2 regions of the Intestinimonas sp. MSJ-38 genome follow, and region 1 is predicted to be linked to the other one. Evidence: riboswitches for the same ligand, from Rfam matches in the RefSeq annotation. Region 1 holds a riboswitch; the other holds the start of a gene.
The links. A riboswitch is a leader RNA that binds a small molecule or an ion and turns the genes downstream of it on or off. The one in region 1 is predicted to bind cobalamin.
Positions count from the first base shown of each region.

Region 1 (7,020 bases):
CTCCGGCCCGGAAGATGGAGACGGCGCTTTCACACATGACGCCGTATTCGTCGATGAGTCCGGCCTGGGCCGCTGCTTTGATCATGGCGTATTCGCCGCTGACGCTGTAAGCCGCCAGGGGCAGGTGGGTGTTTTCCTTTACCGCCCGGATCACATCCAGGTAGGAAAGGGCGGGCTTGACCATCAGCATATCGGCCCCTTCCCGGGTGTCCTGCATGGCTTCTTTCAGGGCTTCCCGCACATTGTGGCAGTCCATCTGGTAGCTCTTCCGGTCTCCGAAGGAGGGAGCGCTGCCGGCGGCATCCCGGAAGGGGCCATAGAAGGAGGAGGCATATTTGACGGCATAGGACAAGATGGGGGTGTTTTCAAAGCCGTTTTCATCCAGGGCCTGGCGGATGGCGGCCACCCGGCCGTCCATCATGTCAGAGGGGGCCACCATATCGGCGCCCGCCTGCACATGGGACAGGGCGGTGCGGCTGAGATAGGGGAGAGTCTTGTCGTTGTCCACCGTTTCCCCACAGAGGATGCCGCAATGGCCGTGAGAGGTGTATTCGCACATACACACATCGGTGATGAGATAGACCTCTTTGCCGTATTTCTGCCGGATGGCCCGCAGTCCCTGCTGAACAATGCCGTCCTCTGCATAAGCGCCGCTGCCTTCCGGGTCTTTGCTGGCGGGCAGGCCGAAGAGCAGGAATTTGTTGATCCCGTGGCTCAGGGCTTCCTCAATGCCCCGGGAGACTTCATCGGGGCTGTAATGGAAGTGGCCGGGCAGACTGGGGATGGGGGAGCAGATCTTTTCCCCTTCCTGCAAAAACAGAGGCAGAATCAGGCTCTGGGGACTCATGCGGGTCTCCCGCACCATGCCACGGAGCAGGGGAGTGGTGCGGAGACGGCGGGAACGATCAATCATGGAAAAAACCTCCTATCAATGTATCTATCATGGAATCGATGGTGGCTTCCGGGGACAGAGTAACATCCATCCCCATTTCCGCCGCCTTTTTGCCGGTTTCCGGCCCGATGCACAGGGCAGGAAGATGGGAAAGATCGGCGCCGGGACAGCTGAGCAGAAAACCCTCTACTGCGCTGGCGCTGGTAAAGGTCAGGGCGTCATAGACCCGGGGGTCGATGTGCTCTTCACCTTTTTGCAGCAAAGTTTCATACACAGGCAGGACGGTGTAGGGGACCTGCATTTCGTTCAGGGCCTCTTCCAGATGGGGGCCGGCCTTCTTGGCCCGGGGGATGAGGGCACGGTCCTCCGGTGTGAGGAAGCCTGCGGCCTTCATTTCCGCTCCCAGGGCTTTGCCGCTGTATTCCCGGGGCACAAAATCGGCCCGCAGCCCCTGCTTTTGTAAAGCCCGAGCGGTCTGACTGCCCACAGCGGCCAGTTTTTTGCCAAAAAGAACCCGGCTGTCCAGGCCTGCTTCCCACAGCCCTTCAAAGAAACAGGCCACACTGTGGGGGCTGGTGAAGAGCAGGGCGGTGTAATCCTTCAGATCGGGCAGGAAGAAGGGCAGCTTTTCCCGTGCAATCGCCGGGAGCAGGTCGGCCCGGGCCCCCAGCTCTTCCAGGCGGTTTTGCAGGAGGGAGCCCTCTTGCCGGGGACGGGTCACCAGGATGTGCTTCCCCTTGAGAGGCAGGGCATCGAACCAGTCAAACTGAGGGGACAGGGACGCCACCTTGCCCACCAGCAAAATGGCGGGGGAAGTGACCTTTTTTTCCTGTACCGTTTCTCCCAGGCGGGAAAGGGTGGTGAGGATGGTGCGCTGATCCGGCCGGGTGCCCTTTTCGATGATGGCTGCCGGCATCTCTTTTTCCATGCCTGCATCCAGCAGGCCCTGGGCGATCTGAGGGGCGGTGGACACCGACATGAGGAAAACCAGAGTGCCCTGGAGCCGTACCAGGGCGGGATAATCCAGCGTCAGCTCTCCGTCCTTCTTTTTGTGGCCGGTGATGATGTGCAGGGAGGAGCAGAAATCCCGGTGGGTCACCGGAATGCCGCCGTAAGCCGGGGCGGCCAGGGCCGAGGTGATGCCGGGGATGACCTGGAAGGGAACCTGCTCTTTTACCAGCTCTTCCAGCTCTTCGCCACCACGGCCAAAGAGGAAGCAGTCGCCTCCTTTGAGCCGCACCACATCCTGTCCCTTCTTGGCTTCCTCCGCCAGGATCTGGTTGATCCGCCACTGGGGCACGGGATGCTCTCCCGACCGCTTGCCCACATCGATTTTTTTGCACCCCGGGGGAATGAGGTTCAGGACCCCTTCGCCCACCAGACGGTCATAAACCACCACATCGGCTTTTTCCAGGGCTTCCCGTCCCTTGCAGGTGAGCAGACCCGCATCTCCCGGTCCGGCGCCCACCAAAGTTACTTTTCCTTTTGTCATTTGCCCCTCCTTGCAGCCATTGTCCGGGCCAGTGTAATCCCCAGTTCTTCTGCGTCGGTCACAGAGCCGCGAATCTCATCGATCTCCCAGCCCGTTTCGTCCCAGTATAGGCCCCGCAGACGGATGGTTTCTCCATCCACCTGGGCGTAGGCCGCCACCGGAGAGGAGCAGCCCCCGTCCAGAAACCGGACAAAGGCACGCTCGCACAAAGCGCAGGCGGTGGCATCCTTGTCCTCCACTTCCCGGAGCAGGGAACGGTCAAAATCCTCCCGGCCCTGGACAGCCAGGATGCCCTGACCGGCGGCGGGCAGCATTTCCTCCGGGGAAAACAGGCGGCTGATCCGCCCTTCCAGCCCCAGGCGGCGCAGTCCGGCAGAGGCCAGCACCAAAGCGCCGTAGTCCCCCCGGTCCAGCTTTTCCAGGCGGGTGAGCACATTGCCCCGCACCGGTTCCACCCGGCAGCCGGGGAAGAGCTTTTCCAGCTGGATGCGTCGCCGGGCGCTGGCGCAGCCGATGGGCTTGGCCAGATCCAGCTCTGTTTGTCCCTGGGGCAGCACCAGAGCATCCCGAGGATCTTCCCGCCGGGAATAGGCCAGGATGGGAAGGCGGGGGGCTGTTTCCATGGGCATATCCTTCAGGCTGTGGACGGTGATGTCCGCCCGCCTGTCCAGAAGGGCCTGGTCCAGTTCACGGACAAAAAGGCCCTTGCCGCCGATTTTGTCCAGAGTGCGGTCCAGGATCTTGTCCCCGGTAGTTTTCATGGTAACCAGCTCCACCTGATAGTCCGGGTGGTGCTTTTGGATGAGATCGGTGACGATCTGGGTCTGGAGCACCGCCAGCCGGCTTTCCCGGCTTCCCACAAGCAGTTTTTTCATTGTTCCAACAGCCTCCTGATCTGCCCAGCCCGCTGGGCGACTGCGGCGTGATCCTGGCCGTCGCCGGCAACGCCGATGGTGATGGGCCCGTCCTCGATGAGGGCGGGAAAATAAAAGGTGCATTCCTCCCGCCGGTCGGCCACGCTGACAAAGGCCCCGGCCTGTTTTGCCAGTTGTCCCGCCAGGGCATTGACCTGCCGCTCGTCGGTGGCGGCCACCAGAAGAAAGGCTCCCTTTTCGTCCCCCGGGGCAAAAGTGCGGCGGGAGACGGTGGCAAGCCCCTGCTTTTCCAGCTCCAGAATATCCGGGTGGAGGGTGGGGGCGATAATGTGAAGGGCAAAAGCAAAGCGGGAAAGGGTGCGGCACCGGCGGGCGGCAATGGCGCCGCCGCCGATGACCACCGCTTTTTTTCCTTGGATATCACAAAAAAGGGGAAAGTGTTTTTTCTGCTCCATGTTCAGCACCCGGAGACCCGCTGGGCCCGATAGCGTTCCCATTTGTGCAGATCCTGCCGGTATTTTTCCACGATCTGCTGGGCCTGTTGAAGCAGCACTGCCCGCTCCCGGGTAAATTCCTCCCGGCCCAGGGTGTCGATGTCATAGAGGGCGGCCTTTTCGCCGCAGGCGGGATCGATATCCCGGGGCACTGCCAGGTCGATGAGATACCGGGGGGCCTTTGCAAGGCGGGAGAACTCCGCCCAGTCCACAGTATAGTGAGGGCTGGAGGTGGCGCTGACCAAAGCGTCAAAACGGGGCATCTCCTGGTAGCGCAGGGCGTAGTCAAAACTCGCCGCCCCTTCCGGCACCTGGATCTGGCCGTGCTTATACTGACGCAGGGTCATGCTCACCGAAAAACCTTGTTCCAGCAGCCGGGAGCACACCAGGCGGCCGATCTCCCCGTTGCCGATGACCAGCACATTGCGGGGAGCATCCGGAGCGTTTTGCAGGATCTCCAGCGTTTTGGTGGCAACCGATGCTTCCGAGCGGGTGAAGCGCAGGGTGGTTTTGATCTTTTTGGCGGCCGTGACAGCGGTGCGGAAAAACACCTCCAGCAGGGAGTCGGCGCAATGCTCTTCCCGGGCCAGGGTGATGGCGTTTTTCACCTGGGTGATGATCTGATCCTCTCCCCAGATCTGGGAGAGGGCGCCGCTGCCCAGAAGGCACAGATGGTCAAAGCACTCTTCGCCCTGGCGCACTTTGTAAAGGCCCTGGCAGTCTTCAAAGGGCAGATTGGCCGCCTGGCAGAACAGGGCAAAGGGATCGGGGGAGAAGCCTTCCCGGCAGGAAAGGTAGATCTCGGTGCGGTTGCAGGTGGAAAGCAGCACCGCTCCCTCCACCATCTCCATGTGGAACAAGGCCTGGAGGATCTGCTGCTGGCGGCTTTTGGCCAGGGAAAACCGCTGGCGGATGTCGATACCGGCCATGGAATGGTCGATGCCGGCCATGGAAATATTCAAAAAAACACATCTCCTGTCTCATGTGAGGATAAAAGGCAAAAGAAAAGCCCCGGCGGAAAACAGGCCGGAGCAGACCTCCCCCAGGGAGATCAGACCGCTCATTTTCCGTATCCGCGCAAAAAATGAAGGGCGACGGTGAAGGCAGGTGTTCTGGCTTTGCGTCATGGCGCACCGCCGCCTTCCCGGAAAACCAGTGGCCAGGGCGGACACTCGGCGTTTACAGCAACGGGATTGCGCGGGATTTGCACCCGGCTTCCCTCTTGGCCCCAAGGGGACCTTCACCGCGTTTGGTTGTTTCAGGCCGGGAACATTCAGCCCCAGTCCAATACCTTATTATATAAAAGCCGATCTGCCTTGTCAAATAAAAGGGGTGGGCAAAAGTCAAAAAAAACCTTGCAATGGAGCGGGAATTTTGGTATTATGTAGCTAATTTATTTTATAGCGAAGGAGCGACGACTCTTGGATGAGCCGCCTTTAACCGGCACCGAGCCGGGACGAAAACGAAAGAAGGATTTTGCCGCAGCTTGCTTTGGCGCCGCCTGATGGCGGGGTCTGTGTTTGCTGCGGCTTTTGGTTTTGTCCGAACGGCGCTTTTTTGCGGAATACCCATATTTATTTTTTAGGAGGAAGATCATTCAATCATGGACAGTCACAGTATGCTGCTTATCGGAGTTCTGGTGGTTCTGATCGCCATGTCGGCTTATTTTTCCGCCACCGAAACGGCCTTTACATCCTTCAACCGCATCCGGCTGAAGAACATGGCCCAGGCGGGAAGCAAAAAGGCTCAGTTGGCTCTGAACCTTTCGGAGAACTACGATAAGCTACTTTCCACCATTCTCATCGGCAACAACATCGTCAACATTTCTTCGGCTTCCCTGGCCACCGTCATCTTCACCAAGTATTTCGGCAATGCCGGCATCACCCTTTCTACTGTGGTGATGACCGTTCTGGTGCTGATCTTCGGTGAAATCTCCCCCAAGAGCCTGGCCAAGGAATCCCCCGAGCGTTTTGCCATGTTCTCCTCTCCCATCATGCGCCTGCTTTTGTGGGTGCTTGCTCCGGTGAACTGGATCTTTATGCAGTGGAAAAAACTTCTTTCCATGGTGTTTAAAGCCCAGGAGGACAAAGGCATCACCGAAGAAGAGCTGCTGACCATTGTGGACGAAGCCCAGAATGACGGCGGCATCGGCGAGCAGGAGGGCGAGCTGCTGCGTTCGGCCATTGAGTTCCATGAGTTGGATGTGTCCGATATCCTCACTCCCCGGGTGGATGTGGTGGCTGTTTCTGATAAGGATACTCCTGAGGAAGTGGCGGAGCTGTTCCGCTCCACCGGTTTCTCCCGTCTGCCCTATTATGAGGACACCATTGACAATATCCTGGGCGTTATCAATCAGAAGGATTTCTACGGCCGGAAAGATTGGAAAGCTCCTGTGAAGGAAGTGGTCAGCTCGGTGCTCTTTATCACCGACTCCATGAAGATTTCCCGTCTGCTCCATCTGCTTCAGCAGAACAAGGCCCACATGGCCGTGGTCACCGATGAATACGGCGGCACCGCCGGTATCGTCACACTGGAAGATGTGATCGAAGAACTGGTGGGCGACATTTGGGATGAACATGACGCAGTGGAAGAAGAGGATTTCGAGAAGATCGCCGAGCGCCGTTACCGTGTGGAAGGCAGCGCTGATCTGGAGGAAATGCTGGAACTGTTCGGCATGGAAGAAGATCCGGAGCTGGATGTGAGCACCGTCAACGGCTGGGTGCTGGGCGTGCTGGGCCGCATCCCCAAGGAAGGGGAAGTGTTCCAGTATGACAAGCTCACCGCCAAGGTGACCAAGGCCGATGAGCGCCGGGTCATTGAGGTGGAAGTCAACGCCGACTGATTTTTATAAAAGAACAAAAAGGTCCCGGGCTTCGGCTCGGGACCTTTTTGTTCTTCATTATACCCCCCCCGGGGGGTGGCTGATAATATGACGGTAAAAGCGAAAAACAGAAAAGAAAAAGTCCAGTATTTACAGGGGAGAAACGGTTGACAAAGAAGAATGAGCGTGCTACCATACAGTCAGACCCCCTCCCAGGGGGGTGGGGGATAGGAAAGGAGAAATCCCATGTCGAGACATTATGATAAATCCCTGGACAACCGGCTGGCCGCTATCGAGGGCCATGTGCGGGCGGTGCGCCAAATGCTCACCGAGGACAAAGAGTGCGAAGACATTCTTTTGCAGCTGTCTGCCATTCAGGGTTCCCTGGAGAAACTGGGGAAGATCATTTTGAAGGATCACCTGAATAATTGCGTAAAGGAAGGCAT
Region 1 covers NZ_JAHLPO010000008.1:95,688-102,707, forward strand. Annotated here, with positions in the region: gene hemB (porphobilinogen synthase) at 1-913, opposite strand, end outside; gene cobA (uroporphyrinogen-III C-methyltransferase) at 906-2,384, opposite strand; gene hemC (hydroxymethylbilane synthase) at 2,381-3,259, opposite strand; gene KQI26_RS06935 (bifunctional precorrin-2 dehydrogenase/sirohydrochlorin ferrochelatase) at 3,256-3,714, opposite strand; gene KQI26_RS06940 (glutamyl-tRNA reductase) at 3,717-4,715, opposite strand; cobalamin riboswitch at 4,838-5,010, opposite strand; gene KQI26_RS06945 (HlyC/CorC family transporter) at 5,357-6,595, shown strand; gene KQI26_RS06950 (metal-sensing transcriptional repressor) at 6,821-7,020, shown strand, end outside.

Region 2 (7,020 bases), on a different contig from region 1:
TTCCAGTAGTGCTCATTGCGGGAGAGTTCGGCGCCCACACCGGCCTTCATACTGTCCAGCTTGTAAGGACCGGTGCTGACGATGCCCTGCTCCACCACCGACACATCGATCACCGAGAAATAGGGATAGGCCAGGATACCGGGCAGATTTCCAGTGGGGCGCTGGCAGATCACAGTGAGCGTGCCTGCCTCGTCATCGGCGGTCAGCTCCGGCTCAGGGAGATAGACCTCGGGATTGGAGTTGCCCGTGCCGCCCCGGTCGGCGTCGGTCTCGGCATACAGCCGCTCAAAGGCGGCCTGGACGGCGGAGGGAGTCACAGGGTTTCCGTTGGAGAACTGCACGCCCTCCCGGATGTGCAGGGTCCAGGTGGTATAGTCGTCGGAGACCTCGTAGGTATCACAGAGCCAGGGCTGGGCCACCACCTGATCGTCAAACCGGAACAGACACTCCAGGATGCCGTAGCGCATGCCGGCCCAGCTGGAATTGACTGTGGTAATGGGGTCCAGAGAGTCAGAGTAACTGTAACAACCGAAGTTCAGGTGAGTCTGCTCCGCCTGTTTCGCAGACGGAGTGTCGCCACAGCCGGTGAGTACACCGGAGAGCAGCATCGCTCCAACCAGAAGGGCGGCAACCTTTGTGGATACATGTTTCAAACGCTTCATCTTGTTTCCTCTTTTCTTTGATTTTGAATGGGGCTGCGCCTCATCCTCTCTGGGATCCAGGATATCCCGCAGGCTGTCCCCCAGTAGGTTGAAGATCACCACCGTCAGAAAGATAGCAAGTCCCGGAAATACCATCAGCCACGGTGCCGATTCCATATAGGCCCGTCCCTCATTGAGCATATATCCCCACTCGATGGAGGTGGATTGGGCGCCCAGGCCCAGGAAAGAGAAGCCGGCCAGCTCCAGCATCATACCTCCCACATCGGTGGCAGCGGTGATGACCAGTGTGGGAAGGGCTGACGGCACCATATAGCGCAGCAGGATGTCCCGCTCCCGGGTCCCGGAGATCCGAGCAGCCAGCACATAGTCCTGGTGTTTGACCTTCAGCACCAGGCTGCGGGCCAGGCGGGCATATTTCGTCCAGCTTACCGCCATAATGGCCAGGATGGCGCTGATGATACTGCCGCCCAGCATACCGGCCAGGGCAATGGCAAGAGCCATACCGGGAAAGGAGACCATCATGTCGGCAACGCGCATGATGACGGTTTCCACCATGCCGCCGACATAACCGGCCACGATGCCCAGGGTACCGCCCACAAACAGAATACTGAGCACCAGTACCATGGTGGATAAAATGGAGGTTCTGGTACCATAAATGACACGGGAGAACAGATCCCGCCCCATTTTGTCTGTCCCAAACCAGTGTTCTCCGCTGGGGGACTGTACCGCATCCGCCAGAACGGAGCTGTTGGGATCATGGGTGGCAATGACAGGGGCCAGTACCGCCACAAGAAGAATGGCCAGGGCCATCAAGCCAAACACCAAAAAACGCTTTTTCGCAGCGGTCATGTCTGCAGCTCCTTTCTCAGCCGGGGATCCAGCCGGTTATAAGAGAGATCCACCACCAGATTGACCGCCATATAGATCAGGGCAATCCACAGTACATAGCCCTGGATCAGCGGATAGTCTCTGGAGGTAATGGCGGAGATCGCCAGGCTGCCCAGTGCCGGATAGGAGAAGATCACTTCCGCCACGGCGGTACCGCCCAGCAGAGAGCCCAAAGACAGCCCCAGCATGGTGATGAGGGGCAAAACAGCGTTTGGAAGCACATGGCACCAGAGCACGCATCGTTCCGACAGCCCCCGGGCCCTGGCGCCTGCCACATAGTCCTGACGCAATTCCTCCAAAATAGCCGCCCGAACCTGTCGGGCGTATTTCCCCGCCATGGCAATGGCCAATGTCACGGCTGGCAGAATCAACCGCTGGAAGTTCATTTGGTTGGACACCACCGGAAGCCATCCCAGCTTCATGGCCACCACATAGAGCAGCAGCAATCCCACCCAGAAATTAGGCATGGAAATGCTGATAAATGTGGTACCCCGCAAAAGATAGTCCAGTATGCTGTTCTGTCGCAAAGCGGAGTATACGCCGATGGGTACGGCCACAAGAACCATGATCACCAGGGACAGCAGCGCCAGTTGAATGGTGGGCATGACCCGCTCCATCAAAAGGGTCGCTACCGCTTCGCCCTTTGAGTAGGATGTGCCGAAGTCTCCCCGGAGGCAGTTGGAGATCCAGTTGCCGTACTGGATGAAAAACGGATCGTTGAGTCCCAGTTCCTCTCTGGTCTGTTCCAGCACTTCCTCCGACGGGATACTGCCGCTGACAGCGTACATGGCCCGGACTGGATCGCCCGGCGACACATACATCAGCAGAAAACTTAAAAAGCTGACGCCCAGCAGCACCAGAAAAATATGGGCAAGCCGGTAGCTTATTTTTCGTTTCATCTGCATTCCTCACCTCGCAAAAGTAAATCAACGCTGCCGCAATCTGCCGCGCTTTTCCTGTAACCCCAGTTGAAACAGGGCGTTTGACCAGGAGCCGCAGACCTTTTGCAGGCGCATGCGGACCTCCGCCGGTACCTCTCTGCGGCCGGGAGGATGCCCAAGCTGCTGCGCCAGTTTCCGTACCAACGCCAAATCTGCTTGCGTCTGGGGATCCAGCTTCAAAAGCCGATAGTGGCAGTCGTATAGCTCCTGCCGGTGGGTTGCCCTCTGCTTGTCTTTTTCCCGCTGCAGCGGAGCATTCACAAAGGGGGTGATGCGCCGAACCGGTTCCAGATCGATCTGATAGAGTGCGTTCCGCCACGATCCAAAACGCCGGAGCAGGGATTCCCGCAGGCTTTGCTCCGCTTCACCGCGAAGGGGCGAGCGATTCAGCCTTTCCGCGAGGGTTCTCAATTCTTGGAGCATACGCAGCTCATCATCCTTTAGGTTTTCTTCTTTCTGCAGATGGACAGCCACTGCTTCCTCAACTCCGGCAGCAGCTAAAACCTCGCCCCAGGTACGATAGCGTTTTTTCAGTTTCCGGCATATCTCAGGCAGCTCCGACGGGTGTGGGATTCGGCCCAGCTGTTCCGCCATGCCTCGAATTTGATTGAGCATCTGCTGGTACTCCTCGTTCTTCTGAGACATCTGCTCTGAGGATGTTCCGCCCCGACCCGCCGACCGGCTCAATCCCGCTGCACGCAATGCCCTCGGCCAATTTTTGAAACGAGCTTTGAGATATGCACGCAGGATCCAATGCACCTCCCTCTGAGAGGGAGAATGTCCCAGACGCTGGGCACTTCCGCGCAGAAGTTCCAGCAACTCGTCATCAGAAAAAGATGCGTAGAGTTGCGCGCCTCGCTCGGTGTCCAGTGAGTACGGATCGTCCTCTTTCGCCTCCGCCTCTCCGGGGAGTTTGGGGCCTTCCACGATCATGTCGAACACCGCTTTTTTCTGCTCCAGCAGCTGATTTTTGTTGATTTCTTCCGCCATTTCTGTCCCTCACTGAAAAAACAGCTGCGGATCTCAGGATCCGCAGCCGTTTTTCTGCGTAACGAATGCCAAGTGCAGCGTCCCACACCTGGCCTGTCTCTTTTTGTAGGTCTTCTGACTTGCGCTTGGGGCAGGGTATTCCTGCCTTCGCCGGTCTGCTCTGCCTTCTCAGGGCACGTCCCCAATGGCGAACTTTCGTTGACGAGCAGCGGACATCACGCATACAGCGGCGGTTACCGTCCGGGATTCTCACCCGATTCCCTTGTTCAGCCGCCCGAATTTTCCTCTGCGGCCACAAAAAGTTATATTTTATTTTGGCATAAAAAAACGGTCTTTCCTCTTCGGAAAGACCGCATGGATACAAAACAGCCTACGACTCCCAAGAGGATGCTCCCTGATGTACGATCACTGCCGGCTGACGTCCCACGACGAACACGGCCTTTCGCGCCGGACTCTCACCGGCTTATGATAAAGAGCACCTGTGTCACACAAGTTTCTCATCGTATCTGCCTAATATTATTTACTTTACACTTTATTTATTATAAGGCAATATTTTGCTGATTGCAAGTATAATTATATCCCCGTGCGGCACAAAACCAACAAATTGACTTGTTTCGATTTCTATCATGCCCATGATATATATAATGGCCGAAAGCCATCTTGTTGTGGCTTGCGGCCATTCCCCCCATTTGAAACATTTGGGGCAGACACCCCAGGGCTTCTCTCAATCGGTCATTCTTGGGTTGATCTCAAGATGTCCTTGTGAGGAGTAGCCCTTGGGGTGCTTTTTTCTTATTTCAGGCCAAAGGCCAGTTTTACTTGCGCAGTTCCTTGACAGCTTTTTCGATCCGCTGGCAGGCGTCCTCCACAAAGGTGCGGGGGCAGGCCATGTTCAGCCGACGGAAGCAGGTGCCGGTCTGACCGAACCAGGAGCCCACATTGGCGGCGATGCCCACCTTTTCGGCAAACCATTTGCCCAGCTCTTCCTCGGTCATGCCCAGGCCGCGGCAATCCAGCCACATCAGATAGGTGGCTTCGTTCATGCGCACTTTCAGTTCGGGGCAGTGCTCGTGGATGAAGTCCACAAAGTACTGGCAGTTGCCCCGAAGCACATCGATCAGCTCATCCAGCCACTGCTCGCCTTCGTTGTAGGCGGCGATGGTGGCGGGGCCGGCGAAGACGTTGGCGCTGGCATGGGCCTTGGCCACCTGAGCCTGGAACTTCTTCCGCACTTCCTCGTTGGCAATCAGGATATTGGAGCCCTGGATGCCGGCCAGGTTGAAGGTCTTACTGGGGGCGGTGCAGATGATGCAGTTCATCTTGGCGTGCTCGGACACATTGCCGTAGACGATGTGCTCGCCGGAGAAGACCAGATCGTTGTGGATTTCGTCGGCGATGACGAAGATATTGTGCTTTTCGCAGAAAGCGTCCAGTTTTTCCAGTTCTTCTCTGGTCCACACACGGCCGCCGGGGTTGTGGGGGGAGCACAGCAGCATGGCCCGGGTCTTGGGGGTGACTGCTTTTTCCATGGCATCCCAGTCCATGGTGTAATAGCCGTCCTCGTCATGGAGGGGCACATCCAGCAGCACACGGCCTTCATCGGTGGCGGCGCCAAAGAAGGGGCCGTATACCGGAGAGCACATCAGCACTTCGTCGCCGGGCTCGGTGACGGAGTTGACTGCCATATGCAGAGCGGTGACGATGCCGGGAGTGAAGGTGATCCACTCCTTCTGGATCTCATAGTTGTGGCGGCGCTTCATCCAGCCGATGACGGCTTCATAATATTCATCGGTCAAAAAGTCATAGCCAAAGACCAGATTCTGCACTCTCTTCTGCAGAGCGGCCACAATGGGAGGGGCCACAGCGAAATCCATATCGGCGATCCACATGGGCAGCAGGTTTTCTGCCACGCCGCAGCCATAGAGGACATCGGCCTTATCCCACTTGATGCAGCCCTGATTTTTACGATGAGGAGCGTTCTTAAAATCGTACATTTCTATCCCTTCCTTGTCTTTTATAGAGATTTTGAATAGGTGTTTAGCATCTAAAGATAGAATATCATTCCACCATCAAAAGTCAATCTTTTTTTGCCTTTTCGTTTACAAACCGTCCACCCAGAAAGGGGAGAAAACATGGTATAATAATCAAGAAGCAGTTATTATATTGCATGAAACATGGTCAATATACCACATGGTATCACACAAATCGTATAAATCACAGAAAAGAAAAGGAGGGGGACTATGATCCCGCTTTTTACAGCCCAGGAAACCCGGCGTCTGGAGCAGATGACCTATGAACGGGGCATTTCCTATTTGCAGATGATGGAGAACGCAGGAAGAGCCTGCTGTGAGACCCTCCAGGCCCAGTGGGGTGTGGGGGATAAGCGGGTGTGCGTCATCTGCGGCAAAGGGGGTAATGGAGGCGACGGCTTTGTGCTGGCCCGCCATCTTCAGCTGCGGGGAGCTATGCCTTTTGTCCTTTTGCTTCAGGAACCCACCCATCCCGATGCCCAGGAGATGTATCGGAGATTGGGCAGCATCCCGGTGTACCGGCTGCCCATCGAGGAAACAGAGCTGGAAAAGCTTTTGATGGGCAGCGACATCATTGTGGATGCCGTTTACGGCATTGGGATGCGGGGGCAGCTGCCGCCTGCGGTGGCCCATATCTTTTCCCTGTGCGAGAAAAGTCAGGCCCAGAAGGCCGCCATCGATATCCCCAGCGGTGTGCGGGGAGACGACGGCAGCCAGGCCGAAGGGGCCTTCCAGACCCAGGTGACCATCGCCCTGGGATGCTATAAAATCGGCCACTTCTCCCAGCCAGGCAGTGAAAACTGCGGTAAAGTGGTGCTGCGCAGCTTTGGAGAAGAGGAAGAAGACCGGGAAAACTGTGCCACCCGGGCTTTTGCCGTGACGCCCCGGAGCTGTATTTCCCTGCTTCCGCCCCGGGACCCGGCGGGGAACAAGGGCACCTTTGGCACCGCCCTCAACATCGCCGGAAGCCGGGGTATGAGCGGCGCCGCCATTTTGTCCTCCAAGGGGGCGCTGCGCTGCGGCGTGGGACTTTTGCGCCTGGCCGTGCCCAAAAGCGTTCTGCCCATTGCCGCCGGAGCGATGGCCGAACCGGTGATGATGGGTCTGGAGGAGAGCCCGGAGGGCCAGAGCATCTGGAATGAAGATCTGGCCCAGTGGAGCCAGAAGGCTTCGGCCATTTTGGTGGGATGCGGTCTGGGCACCGGGCTGGAAGGCGGTCAGCTGATGCAGAATCTGCTGGCCTGCCGCAAAGCGCCGCTGATCGTGGACGCCGACGGTATCAATATTCTGGCAAAATGGCCTGAACTGTTGGGAAAAGCGGGAGAAAATTTGCTGTTTACCCCCCATCCGTTGGAGTTTTCCCGACTTACTGGAAAAAGCGTGGAGGAGATCCAGCAGAATCGGGCGGCGGTGGCCTTGGAGTTTGCCCAAAAGACCGGGGCCGTGCTGCTGCTCAAGGGCAGCCGTACTCTAGTGGCCTCTCCGGATGGCCGGCTGTATGTGAACCGG
Region 2 covers NZ_JAHLPO010000031.1:6,953-13,972, reverse strand. Annotated here, with positions in the region: gene nikC (nickel transporter permease) at 1-1,511, opposite strand, end outside; gene nikB (nickel ABC transporter permease) at 1,508-2,449, opposite strand; gene KQI26_RS13725 (homing endonuclease associated repeat-containing protein) at 2,477-3,481, opposite strand; cobalamin riboswitch at 3,568-3,796, opposite strand; gene KQI26_RS13720 (MalY/PatB family protein) at 4,297-5,475, opposite strand; gene KQI26_RS13715 (NAD(P)H-hydrate dehydratase) at 5,722-7,020, shown strand, end outside.
Region 2: linked by a shared signal. The riboswitch ahead of KQI26_RS13725 (homing endonuclease associated repeat-containing protein) and the one ahead of KQI26_RS06940 (glutamyl-tRNA reductase) in region 1 are both predicted to bind cobalamin.